Regions from separate parts of the Klebsiella sp. NPDC088457 genome, predicted to be linked through region 3. Evidence: predicted binding sites of a transcription regulator. Region 3 holds the regulator's gene; each other region holds the start of a gene.

Evidence for each region. The regulator Fur, encoded in region 3, represses iron uptake genes when iron is present. The targets are predictions, from matches to a motif close to ATAATAATGAGAACNACTATCAA.
Region 1: the regulator Fur is predicted to act here: its motif matches at 3,823-3,845, upstream of ACI2JR_RS16810 (TonB-dependent siderophore receptor).
Region 2: the regulator Fur is predicted to act here: its motif matches at 1,382-1,404, upstream of ACI2JR_RS14725 (TonB-dependent receptor domain-containing protein).

The regions. Positions count from the first base shown of each region.
Region 1 covers NZ_JBJDNH010000025.1:28,743-34,387, reverse strand. The annotation lists gene ACI2JR_RS16820 (NAD(P)/FAD-dependent oxidoreductase) at 1-658, shown strand, start outside; gene ACI2JR_RS16815 (glycine zipper 2TM domain-containing protein) at 920-1,459, shown strand; gene ACI2JR_RS16810 (TonB-dependent siderophore receptor) at 1,508-3,694, opposite strand; gene ACI2JR_RS16805 (TetR/AcrR family transcriptional regulator) at 3,954-4,589, opposite strand; gene bhsA (multiple stress resistance protein BhsA) at 4,843-5,100, shown strand; gene ACI2JR_RS16795 (L,D-transpeptidase family protein) at 5,594-5,645, opposite strand, start outside.
Region 2 covers NZ_JBJDNH010000021.1:6,881-12,525, reverse strand. The annotation lists gene sitD (iron/manganese ABC transporter permease subunit SitD) at 1-498, shown strand, start outside; gene ACI2JR_RS14735 (nitrous oxide-stimulated promoter family protein) at 573-917, opposite strand; gene ACI2JR_RS14730 (SelT/SelW/SelH family protein) at 993-1,283, opposite strand; gene ACI2JR_RS14725 (TonB-dependent receptor domain-containing protein) at 1,513-3,885, shown strand; gene ACI2JR_RS14720 (hemin-degrading factor) at 4,010-5,050, shown strand; gene ACI2JR_RS14715 (hemin ABC transporter substrate-binding protein) at 5,047-5,645, shown strand, end outside.
Region 3 covers NZ_JBJDNH010000011.1:1,950-7,594, forward strand. The annotation lists gene ybfE (LexA regulated protein) at 34-327, shown strand; gene fldA (flavodoxin FldA) at 477-1,007, shown strand; gene fur (ferric iron uptake transcriptional regulator) at 1,300-1,752, shown strand; gene ACI2JR_RS08905 (phytanoyl-CoA dioxygenase family protein) at 1,815-2,960, opposite strand; gene ACI2JR_RS08910 (substrate-binding domain-containing protein) at 3,105-4,121, shown strand; gene ACI2JR_RS08915 (Gfo/Idh/MocA family protein) at 4,164-5,336, opposite strand; gene ACI2JR_RS08920 (sugar phosphate isomerase/epimerase family protein) at 5,346-5,645, opposite strand, start outside.

The sequences.
Region 1 (5,645 bases), on a different contig from region 3:
CGGCGAACGCATTCTGCCGGCGCTGCCGCCGCGTATTTCCAGCGCCGCGCATAGCGAGCTGACGAAGATTGGCGTTCGCGTGCTGACGAAAACCATGGTGACCAGCGCGGATGCTAACGGCCTGCACACCAAAGACGGCGAGTTTATTAACGCTGACCTGATGGTCTGGGCCGCCGGGATTAAAGCGCCGGACTTTATGAAAGAGATTGGCGGTCTGGAAACCAACCGTATCAATCAGCTGGTGGTGGAGCCGACGCTGCAAACGACCCGCGATGCGGATATTTACGCCATCGGCGACTGCGCCTCCTGCGCGCGTCCGGAAGGCGGATTTGTTCCGCCGCGCGCTCAGGCGGCGCACCAGATGGCGACCTGCGCCCTGCATAATATCCTGGCGCAGATGAAAGGTAAGCCGCTGAAATCCTATGCTTATAAAGATCACGGCTCGCTGGTTTCACTCTCAAACTACTCGACCGTCGGTAGCCTGATGGGCAACCTGATGCGCGGTTCAATGATGGTTGAAGGGCGTATTGCGCGCTTCGTATACATCTCTCTGTACCGTATGCATCAGATTGCGCTGCATGGTTATTGTAAAACCGGTCTGATGATGCTGGTGGGGCGTATCAACCGCATTATTCGTCCGCGTCTGAAACTGCACTGATAGCCGTTGGTTCCGTTCCCGGATTGCGCCGTCAGGCGAATCCGGGCTCGCGGACAATCCGTAAAATGCTGGCCCGGCCGAGCGCGGCGACGCCGGCGTTTCTTCAGAACATCATTCTGTTATTTCCGCTGTATCCTCTCAGATTCCTCTGAATCCCGTCCGTTTGCTACATTTCCTCGCATTTTTCATCCGCTTTCTGATTTGCAAGGTTCCCGGGTGGGCTGCAAAATTGTCTCTATCAGCAACAAGGGAGGATACCCCGTGAATAAATCAATGTTGGCGGGTATAGGGATTGGCGTGGCTGCCGCGCTGGGTGTTGCAGCTGTCGCTGGTCTGAATGTGTTAGATCGGGGCCCGCAATATGCCCAGGTGGTCTCCAGCACGCCGATAAAAGAAAGCGTGAAGACCCCGCGTCAGGAATGCCGTAACGTCACGGTAACCCATCGTCGTCCGGTGCAGGATGAAAACCGTATTGCCGGTTCCGTACTCGGCGCCGTAGCCGGTGGGGTTATCGGTCACCAGTTCGGCGGCGGTCGCGGCCGCAGCGTGGCCACCGTTGTTGGCGCGCTGGGCGGCGGTTACGCCGGTAACCAGATCCAGGGATCGATGCAGGAAGGCGATACCTACACCACCACGCAGCAGCGCTGCAAAACGGTGTACGATAAGTCGGATAAAATGCTGGGTTATGACGTCACCTATAAAATCGGCGATCAGCAGGGAAAAATCCGCATGGAGCACGATCCCGGGACGCAAATTCCGCTGGATAGCAACGGCCAGCTCATTCTGAATAACAAAGCGTAAAAAAGACGTGGAATGCGATTAGCCCCTCAGGCTGAGGGGCTTTTTTTATCAGAAGCTCACGGCATAGTTCAGACCAAAGGTGCGCCCGCGTCCTTTGTATTCATACAAAGACGGACTGCCGTAGGTCGGGCTGTACAGCAGCGGCGCGCGCTGGCCCCAGATGGTGACGTAGTCTTCATTCAGCAGGTTTTCGATGCTAAAGGTCAGCTTACCTACCGGCAACGCATAGCTGCCGATAAAGTCCACGGTGTTGTAACCGTCGAGCTTATTGCCGCCCGCATCGCTAATATCGAAGACCTGCTGAGTCTGCACGCGCAGCGACCACGGCTCCGGCGCCCAGCCGACCCAGGCGGTGGCTTTCGATGGCGAGGCGAGGGTGACGTCCCATTTCTGCCAGCTTCCGTCACTCTTCACCTGTGATTTCAGCACGTTGAAGTTAGCCCCGGTACTCCAGTCGCTATCCGCGAAGAAGTAATCGACCGCGCCTTCGACGCCGTAAATCCGCCGCTTGTCAGACTGGACGTCAATGGTCATATCGCTGCGGTTGACGACGATGGTCTTATCCGAGGTGGAGTAATAGGCCGCCAGCTGCGTACGCAGGTTATCACCGGTGTAACGCCAGCCCAGTTCGTAGGAGTTAACTTTGATCCCCTGCAGCGGCGAATCGCCGACATTGACGCTCGACAGCAGAGGGTAGTTGCCGTTGACCGCCGCGCCGTATTGACCAATCCCGTAGTATTTCCCCGGATCCGGCAGCTCGACGCCCTGCGAGAAGTTAAACCAGGTCTGCTGACGATCGGTGAGATGGGCGACAATCCCGGCGTTAAACAGGAAGTTGTCATAGTCCGTTTTGCCGCCCGGGATGGCATCGGCAGAGTTCACTTTTCCGTTAGCGACATCCTGCTGCTGCGCGTAGCCGACAAAATCATCCACCCGGTTCTCCGTCCACTGATAGCGCACGCCGCCGCTGAGGGTGAAGATATCGTTGAGGTCATAGCTGGTTTGCAGGAACGGCGCGAGGTTGGTGATGCTGTAGCCCGGATAGCGGCCGGTAGTGTAGATCGAATCGTTGTGCAGGCCGCCGGATGCCATCGATGTGTTGAGGTCGAAGAACATCTGGTTAGCGTTAAAGGTTTCGTGATCGGCGTCGAGCCCCCAGGTCAGGTCCCACCCGTTCAGCGGTTGGCTATTGAGGGTGATTTTCGCGCCATACTGGTCGGTATCCTGCTGTGACGCTGAGAAGCTGCTGACGGCGCCTTTACTTAGCGTCGGGAAAGGATAGAAGGTCAGCGATTCGTCGCGATAATAGACCTGGCTGACCAGATTCTGACCATAGAAGTCGGCATCGGAATATTGCAGGCTAATCAGGTGGCGTTCGGTGCTGGGCACCCGGTCGGAATTCAGACCGTCGGTGGTGTAGGCTTTACCGTCGCCGGTGACTGCCGACATGTTCTTGCCGAGGTACAGGCCGTAATCGTCACCCTGGCTTTTATAATACTGAGTGACCAGCTGCAACTGGCGGTTTTCGTCAATATCGATGGTGCCGGTGCCCATGACGTCCAGACGGTCGGAGTGCTGCAGGCCGGTTTGGGTATTATCAAGGACCAGCGCATCGTTATTGCCATCGTACCAGCCGCCGAAGCGCTGATAAGCCACCGATAAACGCCCGGAAGCGTGGTCGGTACCGCCGCTCACCGCCGCCGCCACGCGCTCATCATGATCGTTGCTGTTGGCAAATCCGCTTTTAGCGCCGAGCTCCAGATCGACATGGCGCTCCTGCTGGCCTTTTTTGGTCACGATATTAATCAGACCGCCGGTACTGCCGCCGCCATACAGCGAGGTGGCGCCGGAAATGACTTCGATATGCTCAATATTGAACGGGTCGATGGCGTCGAGCTGGCGGCTATCGGTACGGGAGGAGTTGAGGCGCACGCCGTCGATCAGTACCACGATGGCCCGTCCACGCATGTTCATTCCGTAGTTAGTGCGCCCCTGGCTGCTGACATCGATGCCTGGAATCAACTGCGCCAGCACATCTTTAAATTCTTTCCCGCCCTGAACCTGTTGTTCAATTTCCTGGCCTTCGATAACCCAGGTCGTTTGCGCCATCTCGGCGACGGTACGGTGGGTACGGTTGGCGCTAACGATGAGGTTTTCTTCATCCGCCTGTGCGCCAAAGACGGGCAGGGCGGTAGCGAGCAGCAGTGGGTTAAGCACCCAGAGACGCTTGTTCATGCACATTCCTTTTATGAGTTAACTGCATTGTTGTTTTAAGTCATATTGTTTTAATGCTCGATGCGGGAAGGCATCGATTGTTACAGCCTGAAATAAGCTGAAAAACTTAAATGCGAATTCTGCACGCAGTGATTATTGTTATCAATATCATTTACAACAAAATTCGTAGCTAACGATGTGAAAACATTAGAGAAAGTGGGGTTAACGGCGTAGGAAAGGGACAAACCCGATGGCGGTTACCACCGGGTGGCAAAGCAGATTAGTGCTGGAGGATTTGGGGCCACAGCCGCAGCGTGGTCTCGGCGATTTGCATCAGCTTAGCGAAATCAGCGCCTTCGCGCGCGCTGATAGACATACCCTGCAGGACGCAGCTTAAGAACTGCGCCAGCTGCCGCACATCGCCGTTTGCCGGCAGCTCGCCGCGCAGCTGCCGCTGCTGCAGGAACCGGGTCAGCGTCTGTTCCTGCATCGCGTGTCTGGACTTAATCGTATTGGCGATATCGGTAGAAGAGGCAGCCAGCGCCGCCGAGGTGTTGATCATAAAGCACCCCGCCGGCGTATCTTTGCTGGTGAAACAGGTGGCGATGGCGGTGAAATAGTCCCGCAAGGCCTGGTCGACCGATTTTTCCTCGGCAAACAGCAGCGCTTCGTGTTTAGCGGCAAAACGCGAAATATAGCGATCCAGGACCGCGCGAAATAGCCCTTCCTTATTGACGAACTCAGCGTACAGCGTCGGAGCTTTTGCCCCGGTCGCCTCCACCAGATCGGCAAGAGAAGTTGCCTCGTAGCCGTGTTGCCAGAAAAGTGCCATGGCCTTATCCAGCGCCGCTTCCTTGTCGAACACTTTAGGTCGGCCACGGCTTTTTTTTGTGCAACTTTGAACGTCAGTTGTCATGATGCCGCTGTACCTATCTTTGTTGGTTTGTTGAAAGGGCATTATAAAAATAAACGCTGCTGGCTACCAGCACAGAACCCGCAAAAATAAATAATTCATATATATATGAATTTTAAGTTGTTTATGAATAAATGAACGGTCGTTATAAAAATCTGTTGACGTGTGATGCAGGTCACATTATTATTTACCTATCGATCGTTAAGTTAATTCTTGCGACCCTACTAAAAAAATCATCTGCATAGGTATAATAATCATGAAAAACATCAAAACGCTGACGCTAGCCGCCGTGCTGAGCTCTCTCTCTTTCGCCAGTTTTGCTGCCGTTGAAGTGCAATCCACTCCGGCTGGCCAACATAAAATTGGTACCGTTTCCGCCTCTGCCGGGACTAACCTGGGCTCGCTGGAAGACCAGCTGGCGCAGAAAGCGGAAGAAATGGGCGCCACCTCTTTCCGTATTACTTCCGTAACCGGTCCTAACACCCTGCACGGGACCGCGGTTATCTACAAATAAGTGTCGTTGTCCCCCTGTCATGCCACTGACAAAACGCGCCCTGACCCCTTTATCAGCGCGCGGTAAGTAAGCAGTACGTTATCCCCTGTTATGCCACAGACGCGAAGCGGAGCTCACCCCTTTATGGGCTCCGCGACGCGTCGCCATATCGTTTAACCTGTTCGTTTTATACCCATAAAAAAACGCCTTAACGGGTCATGCTGGCCACTTAAAATGGCCGGCATATTTTTATGGTTTGTTGTGGGCTTGCGTGATGCCGGTAAACGGTGGTTTGGGCGAAGCATAGTATTTGTGGTTCGTGATGTGGAATATTCCATTCACCATGAGTCCCGCATATTTCTGTTTCCGGCGGTGCAGGTGAACGGCCCGGGGCCGGTTTCACCCGACCCTGGGGCTCACCCCTTCGGGGGCGACGTCAACGTCGTTCAAAAACTTTTGTCCATCCGACCGGCATTAGCCTCAAGCGCGGTTTTTTATTTCCACCATGACGCGCTTACAGCGCATATTCGCTGCCGCGATGGTGGCGGGTAACGTCAACCGGCATC
Region 2 (5,645 bases), on a different contig from region 3:
GAAGTCCATCTCGACCATATTCTGTTCGGCGATATGCTGGGGATTTCCGCCAGCGATATCGGGCAAACATCGGCGATAGCGCTGCTTATTGCGGCGATTATTGGGCTGAAATGGCGCGACTTTCTGCTGCACGCCTTCGATCCGCATCAGGCGAAAGCCAGCGGATTGCGCTGCGGCGTACTGCACTATGGGCTGCTGTGCATGATCGCCCTGACCATCGTGGCGACGCTAAAATCGGTAGGGATTATCCTGTCGATCTCGCTGCTGATTGCCCCCGGCGCCATTGCCCTGCTGCTTACCCGGCGTTTCATCAGCGCGCTGCTGCTGGCGGTGGGCATCGCCGTCAGCTGTTCTTTTGCCGGCGTCTGGCTGTCGTTTTATCTCGACAGCGCCCCGGCGCCGACGATTGTGGTGCTGTTTACCGTGCTGTTTGTCATCACCTTTATTGCGACGTCAATACGTGACCATAAGACGGAGGCGTATTCGGGCGGCCTGTAGGCCGGGTAAACGCGATGGTAGCCCGGCCAAGCGCAGCGTCGGGTGACGAAGCGCAGAGTTCGCTCCCGCAGCGGCTACTTTTTCGGCCGGTATTTCTCCGGGAGTTCGGGAACCGGGCGTTTATCATCCAGCAGATGGCGCAAGGTGAGTATCGGGTGACGCCAGAGCATCCGCGGCCCCGCCCAGCGCATGATCTGCTTCATCTCTTCGCGTTTCGCCGGCTGGTAGCAGTGCACCGGGCACTGCTTACAGGCCGGTTTCTCTTCGCCAAAAATACATTTATCCAGTCGCTTATCGGCGTAGGCGTTGAGTGCCAGATAGTGCTCCACATCGGCCTGCGCCTGCGGGCAGCGCCGCTGATAGAGCGCGATCATGCGGCGAATAGTCTTTTTTTCACGATCGATACGTTTCCCCGCCATGGCCCCTCCTCACCATTAAAGATGCAGAAATAATACACCTTTAAAGGGCGTGACGCAGCCGTTTTTCCCGGCGGCTTATATCGGGTCAGCCGGCTTATCCACGTGGCCCAGCGATTTTTCCGGGAAGCAGACATCGCGCACCCGGCGCTTCAGCTCGGCGGCATCCGGGAAACCGTTATCCTGTTTGCGCTCCCAGACGGTCACCTCCCCTGCGGTAATGGTGAAGATCCCCCCGGTGCCGGGGACCAGCGTCACCGAGCCAATATCGGTACTGAAGGTGTGCAGCAGCTCCTGAGCCATCCAGCTGGCGCGCAGCATCCAGTTACATTGTGAGCAGTAGGTGATGGTAATGGCTTGCTTACTCATAGTGCTTTCTTACCCCGATTATCAGGATCGTTAATTTTTAAGCCGAATTGTAATCAAATTTATGAATAAAAAATGGAGATTTGATGATTTTGTTGCAAATAGAAATGGTTATCATTAGTATTCGCAAAAAAAGGAATGAGTCCATCCACGAAGGGAAATAACGGGGTGAATCGACAACTCTGGAAGTAACGCGTGAGCCGATACTAATAATGATCAAGGCGTGGCTACTATGTATAAATCCACTCAATCACCGGCCTGGTTTAAGAAAAGCCTGCTGGTGACTTCGTTGCTCGCAGCAATGTATCAGACCACCGCCGGGGCGGCTGATACCACCAGCACCACAGCTCCTACCAACGAGACTTTAGCCGATACCAGCGAACAGATGACGGTGACGGCGCCCGCTCCTGCGCTCAAAGCAGGCAGCGAGCATTCGGTAAGCGCTCAGGAGCTACAGGATAAAGGCGCCAAAGATTTTGGTTCCATCATGCGGTATGAACCCCTTATCAGCGCCACCGGCGCCAGCGGCGGCTCGGGTAATGGCAAAAGCGGCTTCGACCGCGGCGGCTATACCGGGTACAACATTCGCGGTATGGAAAGCAACCGCGTCGGCATCGACGTCGACGGCATCGCCCAGCCGGACGCTACCGGCCGTAGCTATGTGAGTCGCGCCGGCCTCAACACCTTCGGCATCGGCCGTGATTACATCGACCCATATATGTACGGCAGCGTCGATATTCAGTCCGGCGCCACCTCCACCGAAACCGCCAACAGTTCGATTGGCGGTAACGTCTCCTTCCGCCCCAAATCGGCGGATGATTATCTGCGTCCGGGCAAAACCAGCGCCTTTGGTTACCAGAGCGGCTACGATTCCGCGGACCGCAGCTGGCACAACGGCGTCACGGTGGCCGGCGGCGATGAGACCCTGCGCGGGATCTTCGTCTACAGCCGCCGCGACGGTCAGGAAACGGAAAATAACAGCGGCACGGTAGATGCTTACCCGGCCAACTGGCACTCCGATGCGTTTATGGCCTCCGGGATCTGGCAACCGAACGACGAACATAAGTTCACCAGCACCTTCGATTACTACCATAAAACTAACCATACTCATTACGACACCTGGGATAACAGCGGTAACAGCACGATTGGCGATGCCACCCAGACCAGCCAGACCCGCCGCTGGGGGCTGAGCCTGAAAGACGACTGGACGCCGCTGAATGACTATATCGACAGCGTCTCAACCAAAGTCTACTACCAGCATACCGAAGCCCACGACTGGACCTGGATGCCGGACAGCACCACCGGTTCGATGGAGACGGTCAATTCCAACTATGATACCGACACCTGGGGCTTCCAGACCGCGCTGGCGAAATCCGTGGGCCGCCACGACCTGAGCGCCGGTTTTAACGCCAGCACCACGAAAACCCAGCGCCCGTTCAGCCAGTCGCCGATCCCGAGCATCTACAGCGAAATCATGCAGCCGGAAGCGGACAGCCGCGGCTACACCGTCGCCGGCTTCGTACAGGATAAGATCAACTTCGATCTCGATAGCCACAACTTCGCCGTCATTCCCGGCGTGCGCGTGGTGCATCAGTCCACCAAACCGGAGAACCTCTCCGACCTGACCGCCAACAGCAGCGTCTTGAGCGAATCTTCGGTGGCTACTCTGTACGGCAAGAATTCCGACACCCAGGTTCTGCCCTCGTTGACCTTCCAGTACGACATCGCCCCACGCCTGATGACCTACCTGCAGTACCAGCGTGGCGCGCAGTTCCCGAACGCCAGCCAGCTGTACGGTTCCTGGAACCTTGGCTCCAGCTATGCCGGAAGTCAGCAGTATGCGCTGATCGGTAATACCGACCTGAAAACAGAAACCAGCGATAACTTCGAATGGGGCATGAAGGGCGAAGTCACGGAAGGCATTACTATGCGTACCGCGCTGTTCTACAACAGCTACAAGAACTTTATCGCCTATACCCGCTATACCCGCGCCAACAACCCGGCGGAGTTCGCCAACGTTCCATCGAACATCTACACCATCTATCAGGCGGAAAACCGCGACAAAGCCTATATCTACGGCGGCGAAATCAGCGCTAAATTCAACTTTGGCACCTGGTTTGAAGAGGTTAACGGTTTGAGCGCGACGCTGGCCTATGGCTATAGCGAAGGGAAATCGAAATCCAGCTACAGCGGCGACAAATATGTCGACCTCGATAGCGTCGCCCCGATGAAAGCGATCGCCGGCGTGGCATGGGATGACCCGGCGAAACGCTACGGTACCGCCCTGACCGCGACCTTTGTTAAAGGCAAGCGGGCGACCGCGACCAACCGGGAGAGCTATAACAATACCGGTTCCGCCATTACCGACTCCACCAGCGAATATATGCGTGTACCTGGCTACGGCATGCTGGACTGGACAGCCTGGTGGCAGGTGGCGAAAAACGTGCGGCTGAACGGCGGCGTTTACAACATCACCGATCGTAAATACTGGGATTATCTGAGCAGCCGCAACATTGAGACCGCCACCAATCAGGACGCTAACGACAAAGCGCTGGCGGTGATGCCTGGCCGGACCTGGCAGCTGGGGGTCAACGTCGATTTCTGATCGCGCTAATAAGAGAGCCAATAGCTTTCAGGATGCAGCCCCCCCTGCATTTTGCAAGAGATGGGCATAAACCTGCACCCCGGCCCCCGGCCGGGGAAACTCATCGTAGAGAAGGATGTGAATCATGCAAGACGTTCAACAGCCACACAACCCGCTATGGCAGCGCTATCTGACGACTAAAGCACAGTCTTCCGCGAAATACGCCCGCGATATCGCCGCCGCAATGGGGATTAGCGAAGCGGAATTAACCGCCGCCCGCGTGGGCCACGACGCCATACGCCTGCAGGACGACGTGCGGGCCATCATCGCCGCGCTGGAGAAGGTTGGCGAAACCAAATGCATCTGCCGGAATGAATATGCGGTACATGAGCAGGTGGGCCAGTTTACCCACCAGCACCTCAGCGGCCACGCCGGGCTGGTACTGAACCCGCGCGCGCTCGATCTGCGCCTGTTCCTCAGCCAGTGGGCCAGCGCCTTCCACCTGAGCGATAACGGCCGCCAGAGCATCCAGTTCTTTGACCCGCACGGCGACGCGCTGCTGAAAGTCTATGCCACCAGCCAAACCGATATGGCGGCGTGGGATACGCTGCTTGCCGAACATAGCCAAACCGAGCCGGCAGCGCTGACCATTCGACCGGCCGATGCCGCCCGCTATGCCGATACCGCCGATGGCGCGGCGCTGGAAAGCGAATGGCGCGCGATGACCGACGTCCATCAGTTCTTCGGCCTGTTGAGAAAATATAACCTCTCTCGTCAGCAGGCTTTCCGCCTGGTCGGCGACGACCTTGCCTGCCGGGTTGACAATGAGGCCCTGCCCCGCCTGCTGGAAACCATCCGCGAAGCGGGGAATGAAATCATGATCTTCGTCGGTAACCGCGGCTGCGTGCAAATTTTCACCGGCGCCCTCGAAAAACTGGTGCCGATGCGCGGCTGGCTCAATATTTTCAACCCCACCTTTACCCTGCATCTGCGCGAAGACAGCATTGACGAAATCTGGGTGACGCGGAAACCGACCGCGGATGGCCACGTGACCAGCGTTGAGCTGTTTGCCCAGGACGGGACGCAAATCGCCCAGCTGTACGGCCAGCGAAGCGAAGGTCATCCGGAGCAGGATCTGTGGCGCAGCCAGGTTGACCGCCTGACCACGGAAGGACAGATCGCATGAAACGCTGGTTGATGCTGATCGCCGCCTTTCCGCTGTTCGTTCACGCCGCCGCAGAACGCATCATCTCTCTCGGCGGCGACGTCACGGAAATTGTTTACGCCCTCGATGCCCAGCGGCAGCTGGTCGCCAAAGACAGCACCAGCACCTGGCCGGCCGCCGCGCAATCGCTGCCGGACGTCGGCTATCTACGCCAGCTGAATGCCGAAGGGATCCTCTCTTTGCGCCCGACGCTGGTGCTGGCAAGCGCTCAGGCCCAGCCCTCTCTGGTGCTGCAAAAGGTGCAGGAGAGTCGGGTGAAAGTGGTCAATATCCCGGGTGGTTACGACATGGCGGCAATTGATAAAAAAATCGCCGTGGTCGCCGATGCCCTGGGGAAAAAGGCGCAAGGCGACGCGTTACGCCACGCCGTAGATGAACAGATCGCCAGGCTGCCGTCGCAGCCGCTTAACAAACGAGTGCTGTTTATTCTCAGCCACGGTGGCATGAACACCCTGGTCGCCGGGAAACAGACCGCGGCGGACGGGGCCATTCAGGCTGCCGGTTTGCAAAATGCGATGCAGGACTTTGACCACTACCGCAGCATGTCTCAGGAAGG
Region 3 (5,645 bases):
CGGCAACTTGTTTCCCCGAAGTCACTCTGAATCATGGCAAAAGAACAAACGGACCGTACGACATTAGATTTGTTCGCAACCGAGCGTCGCCCGGGTAGACCAAAGACCAATCCGCTTTCGCGCGATGAACAGCTGCGCATAAACAAACGCAATCAGCTCAAACGCGACAAGGTTCGCGGCCTGAAGCGCGTGGAGTTAAAACTTAACGCCGAGGCCGTTGATGCGCTCAATGAGCTGGCGGAAGCCCGCAATATGAACCGCAGCGATTTGATCGAAGAGATGCTGATGCGCCAGCTGGCGACCCTGCACAGCCAGGATAAAGTCTAAAAATCCTCAAAAACACGCTTTCATGTAGCAGAGTGTGCAGTCGGGCGTGATTGCTGTTTCCGCGCCCTCCCCTGTTCTGCTATGATTGCCGTTATCTGCGGGCATTACGCCACTACCACATCATTAAGTTTCAAGAGGTTATTTTACTCATGGCAATCATCGGCATCTTTTTTGGCAGCGACACTGGCAACACCGAAAATATTGCAAAAATGATTCAAAAACAGCTTGGTAAAGATGTTGCTGATGTTCACGACATTGCCAAGAGCAGCAAAGAAGATCTACAAGCCTACGACATTCTGCTGCTCGGTATCCCAACCTGGTACTACGGTGAAGCCCAGTGCGACTGGGATGATTTCTTCCCGACGCTGGAAGAGGTCGATTTCAACGGTAAGCTGGCGGCGCTGTTTGGCTGTGGCGATCAGGAAGATTATGCCGAATACTTCTGTGATGCGCTGGGTACCATTCGCGATATCATCGAACCGCGCGGCGCGACCATCGTTGGCCACTGGCCGACTGCTGGCTACCACTTCGAAGCCTCTAAGGGCCTGGCGGATGACGATCACTTCGTCGGTCTGGCTATCGATGAAGACCGCCAGCCGGAGCTGACCAACGAACGCGTCAGCCAATGGGTTAAACAGATTTCTGACGAGCTGCACCTCGAAGAAATCAAAAACGCCTGATAATTAAGCGGCGTTACCGTTAAGTTTCGCCGTATTAATAGATAGAAGCAATCAAACTAATAGCTACAAGTTTTTAACTTTTAATCACATATCTGTACAATGTCCTCTGATTTAACGAGGTCAGGTGACACAGTTTGTAGCTGATACCTCGTTTTTGACAGCATACAAGGCCCAATACTTGCAGTTTTCATTTAACGATGGCAGTTCTATAATGAGACGCATTGCATCGGGTGATTCTCTGTATTACTTCCGCTGATGGAAGTAGATCGTTTAGCAACAGGACAGATTCCGCATGACTGACAACAATACCGCATTAAAGAAGGCTGGCCTGAAAGTCACACTTCCACGATTAAAAATCCTGGAAGTCCTGCAGGAACCGGATAACCATCACGTCAGTGCGGAAGATTTATACAAGCGCCTGATCGACATGGGTGAAGAAATTGGTCTCGCTACTGTTTATCGCGTACTGAACCAGTTTGATGATGCCGGCATTGTTACCCGCCACAACTTCGAAGGCGGCAAATCTGTCTTCGAACTGACCCAACAGCATCATCACGATCACCTTATCTGCCTCGATTGTGGCAAAGTGATCGAATTCAGCGATGAGTCTATCGAAGCGCGTCAGCGTGAAATTGCCCACCGCCACGGCATCCGTCTGACCAACCACAGTCTGTACCTGTACGGCCACTGTGCAGAAGGCGACTGCCGCGAAGATGAACACGCGCACGACGCGGTGGAAAAATAATTTCCCGTAGTGCAAACAGCAAAAAGCCAACCGGCAGGTTGGCTTTTTTTATGCCCGGAGGCCTACCCTTTTCTTCGTGCGGTATGCTCATCCAGGGCGTGGGCAAACTGTTCCTCATCCCAGTTATTGTCAAGCGCTTCGAGCACCAATGTCTGCTGAGTTTTCGGCACCATTCCCCCTAACGGCGGATCGGTATCAAGATTCGTCGGGAATGAGTAACCCCGGGCAGCCACGGCAATCAGCGCCTGAAAATCTCCCGCGCGATATTGTCCGTGCTGAAGCTGCGGATAGATTTTTTTCAGCACCCGTTCATGGTTCACATCTTCCATCGGCACGCCGAACGCCGAGGAGACCTGCAAAAGATTAGCGGTACGAATCCAGTCAGCGGTCGTGTTGTTCCCGGCGGCATGAAACAGCGCCGGGTTAAAAAACAGCCCGTCGCCTTTTTGCAACGGCAGCTGCACGTAATGCTGGTTAAAGTAGTCGACGAACGCCGGCTGACGGTAGGCCATATAGCCGAGCTCATACTGATGCGAAAACGGCAGCAGGCGCGTCGGCCCCGACGCCAGCGGCATATCGCTATGCGCAACCGCCCCTTGTAGGGTCAAATACTGCGACAGGATCTGCACCGAAATGGGAAACTCTGCAACAAACTCGCTCTGCTGAAAGCCGAGATGATAATCGCGATGGGGCTGCTGCGCCTCTCCGCCAGGACGAACCTGATTAACCTGGGAGGTCATGCTCCACGCGGGCCCCAGCCACGCCTGACAAATTAACCCCAGCATTTCGTTGGCATAGTAGTCACAGAAGGTCCGCGGGCTACGCTCCGCCAGCTTTTGTAACGCATTCCAGATCCGGCCATTATTACCGGCGCGTGAAAAATGATCGGCCTGAACCCGGGTGCGAGACTCATCGGCCATGATGGTCTCGAACACCTCAGAGGCGCGGTCGATGACATCCATATCCTGATAAAGCCCGCGCACCACCAGCACTCCGGGACCGTAAGACAGCCCCTGATGCAGCTCACTTAATACCGCATGCTTATTGGCCGCCGCGGCCTGCGCTAATACATCATGGTCGTAAATCAGGATTTCTTCTGCGACTTCGCTGACCAGCGGATAGTCTTGCCTGTTAACCTGCTGCTGGCAGAAGGTGTTGAAATCCTCAACTGAGGCCCGTTCGGGTCGGATAAAATATTGCGATGTCATGAGCAGCTCCACGGGATAATGGGGACAGAGGGATATTATTTTTTTGTTCAACGTCTCGAAAACGAACGTTGTTAAGAAATAACTTAGCAGCTAGACTCCACATCAAGAACCTCAAAAACACCTCATAAAAACCTCATGTGATCGATGCCAAAATTTACCCAAAAGCAGATAGCCGCTCAGTCAGGACTGAGTCTCGCCACGATCGATCGGGCGCTACATAATCGGGGGCAGGTACACCCGCAAACGCTGCATCGTATTCAGCAGGCGCTGGCCGATCTGGAACTGCTGCAAAAGTCCGGGCTCGCCCAGGGGAGAACGCTCTATTTCGACGTCATCATGCATACCCCGGAACGCTTCAGCGAGCTGGTCAGGGAGGCGCTCAGCAGCCAGTTAGCCAGCTTCAACCCCTTTCGCATTCAACTTCGCTTCCACTGTTACGAAGACATCAGCGAGCGAGAGATGAACGCGCTGCTGAAAAAAAGCGCGCTCAGCAGCCACGGCGTGATTTTAAAGGCCATGAACTCTCCCTCTCTGGTCCCCACCATCGATGCATTGCTCAAACGCCGCGTTCCGGTTGTCACCATCGTGACCGATATTCCGTCCAGCGCCCGTCTGCGCTACATCGGTATGGATAATGTTGATGCGGGCCAAGCCGCGGCATTTTTGATGTCAAAATGGCTGGGCGCCGACAGTACCCAAATTGCAGCCGTCACCGGCAGCAACGACTTCATCGGTGAGCGGGAGCGTATTGCCGGATTTATCTCCGGAATTGAACAGTTTGCCCCGCGCAACAGCGTCAATGTCGTCGCCGGCGGATTGGGAATTGACCATCAGATGTACGCATGTCTGTGCCAGTACCTTGATGCTCATCCGCATACCGAAGCGGTCTATACCGTCGGCGGCGGCAACGCGGGAATTATCCGCGCCTTCGCGGAGCGAAACAGACGCATAAAGACCTTTATCGGCCATGATTTTGACCGGGAAAACCGGGCTCTGATGCAGGCGGGGAAAATCGATGCGCTGATAGAACACAATCTGCAGCTGGATGCGCAAACCGCATTCCGCTCCCTGCTGGCCTTCCATGGTTTTATCTCTGAGGCCGACTCGCTCAAACCCTATTCGCGGATCAACATCATCACCCGGTTCAATATGTATACCTGAAGGAAGATGCGCACTCGGTGAAGAATGCGCATCCACGTCGCCTCAGCGGTATGCTGGCGTGACCCACACCGATCCCTGCTCATGGCTGTCGACAACCGCATCGACAAACGCCACGCCTTTAAGCCCATCATATACCTGCGGTACGGCGGCCCCCGTCACGCTGAGCGCCTGCTGCGCCTCACGGCTATGCAAGGCTGCGGCGAAGCCGCTGTAGAGGTTGCTGAACGCCTCGATATAGCCTTCAGGATGGCCCGGCGGCGTGCGGGTACGCGCTTGCGTTAGCGCATCCAGATCCGCGCGCCCGCGCTTAATGATTTGCGTCACCCCTTCTAACGGAGTGAAAACCAGTTCGTTGGGTTGCTCCTGGAACCAGATCAAACTGCCTTTTTCGCCAAAAACCCGCAGACGCAGCGCGTTGGCGCAGCCGATAGCCACCTGCGAAGACCACAACATCCCACGCGCGCCGCCTTCATAGCGGATCAGCACATGCGCATTATCATCCAGAGCGCGGCCTTCAACAAAAGTGGCTAAATCCGCCAGCACGCTCTGCGCCTTCAGCCCCGTGACGTACCCGGCCAGATGGTAGGCGTGCGTGCCAATATCGCCAATCGACCCGCCGCGGCCGTTTTTCAGCGGGTCGACCCGCCAGGCCGCCTGCTGGTTATTCTTCAGCTCCACGCCGGTGGCCATCCACTCCAGTGGATATTCCACCTGCACGGTGCGTACCTTACCCAGCAGCCCTGCCGCGATCCGCGCACGCGCCTCCACAACCATCGGGTAACCCGAGTAGGTGTAGGTCACGCCGAGGAAACGCCCGGTTCGCGCCACGATCTCCTGCAGCGCCTCCGCCTCCGCCAGGGTGGTGGTGAGCGGCTTTTCGCAAATGACATCAATCCCCGCTTCAAGGCAGGCGCGGGCTATCGGGAAATGGGTAAAATTCGGCGTACAGATAGCGATGATATCAACGCCGTCCTCGCGGGCCGCTTCGGCGGCAATCATGCTCTGATAATCGCTATAGGCGCGATCTTCGGCGATCAAATTGTCGAGAGCAAACGCCCGTCCCCTTTCCGCATCGACGTCAAATGCGCCGGCCACCAGCGCGTAACGGTCGTCAAGCCGTGCGGCAAAGCGATGAATTCCGCCGATATAAGCCCCCTCTCCGCCGCCCACCATTCCTAAGCGAATACGCCGTCCCTGCAAAGTTTGTCTGCTCATTTTGCCCTCTTAAAGTCCGAGAATGCTTCGGTTTACCGAACGATCGGCATAGGATTTACAGAAATCATCAAAGGATTGATCGGTCACCTTTATGATGTGTTCCGCGATAAACTGCGCCCCCTCCCGGGCTCCGTCTTCCGGATTCTTAAAACAGCATTCCCATTCAAGAACCGCCCAGCCGTCAAAGTCATAGCCGGTCAGTTTTGAAAAGATCGCCCCGAAGTCGATCTGCCCGTCTCCCGGCGAACGAAAGCGCCCCGCCCGGCGACTCCACGGCTGATAGCCGCCATAGGCGCCGGTTTTGCCGTC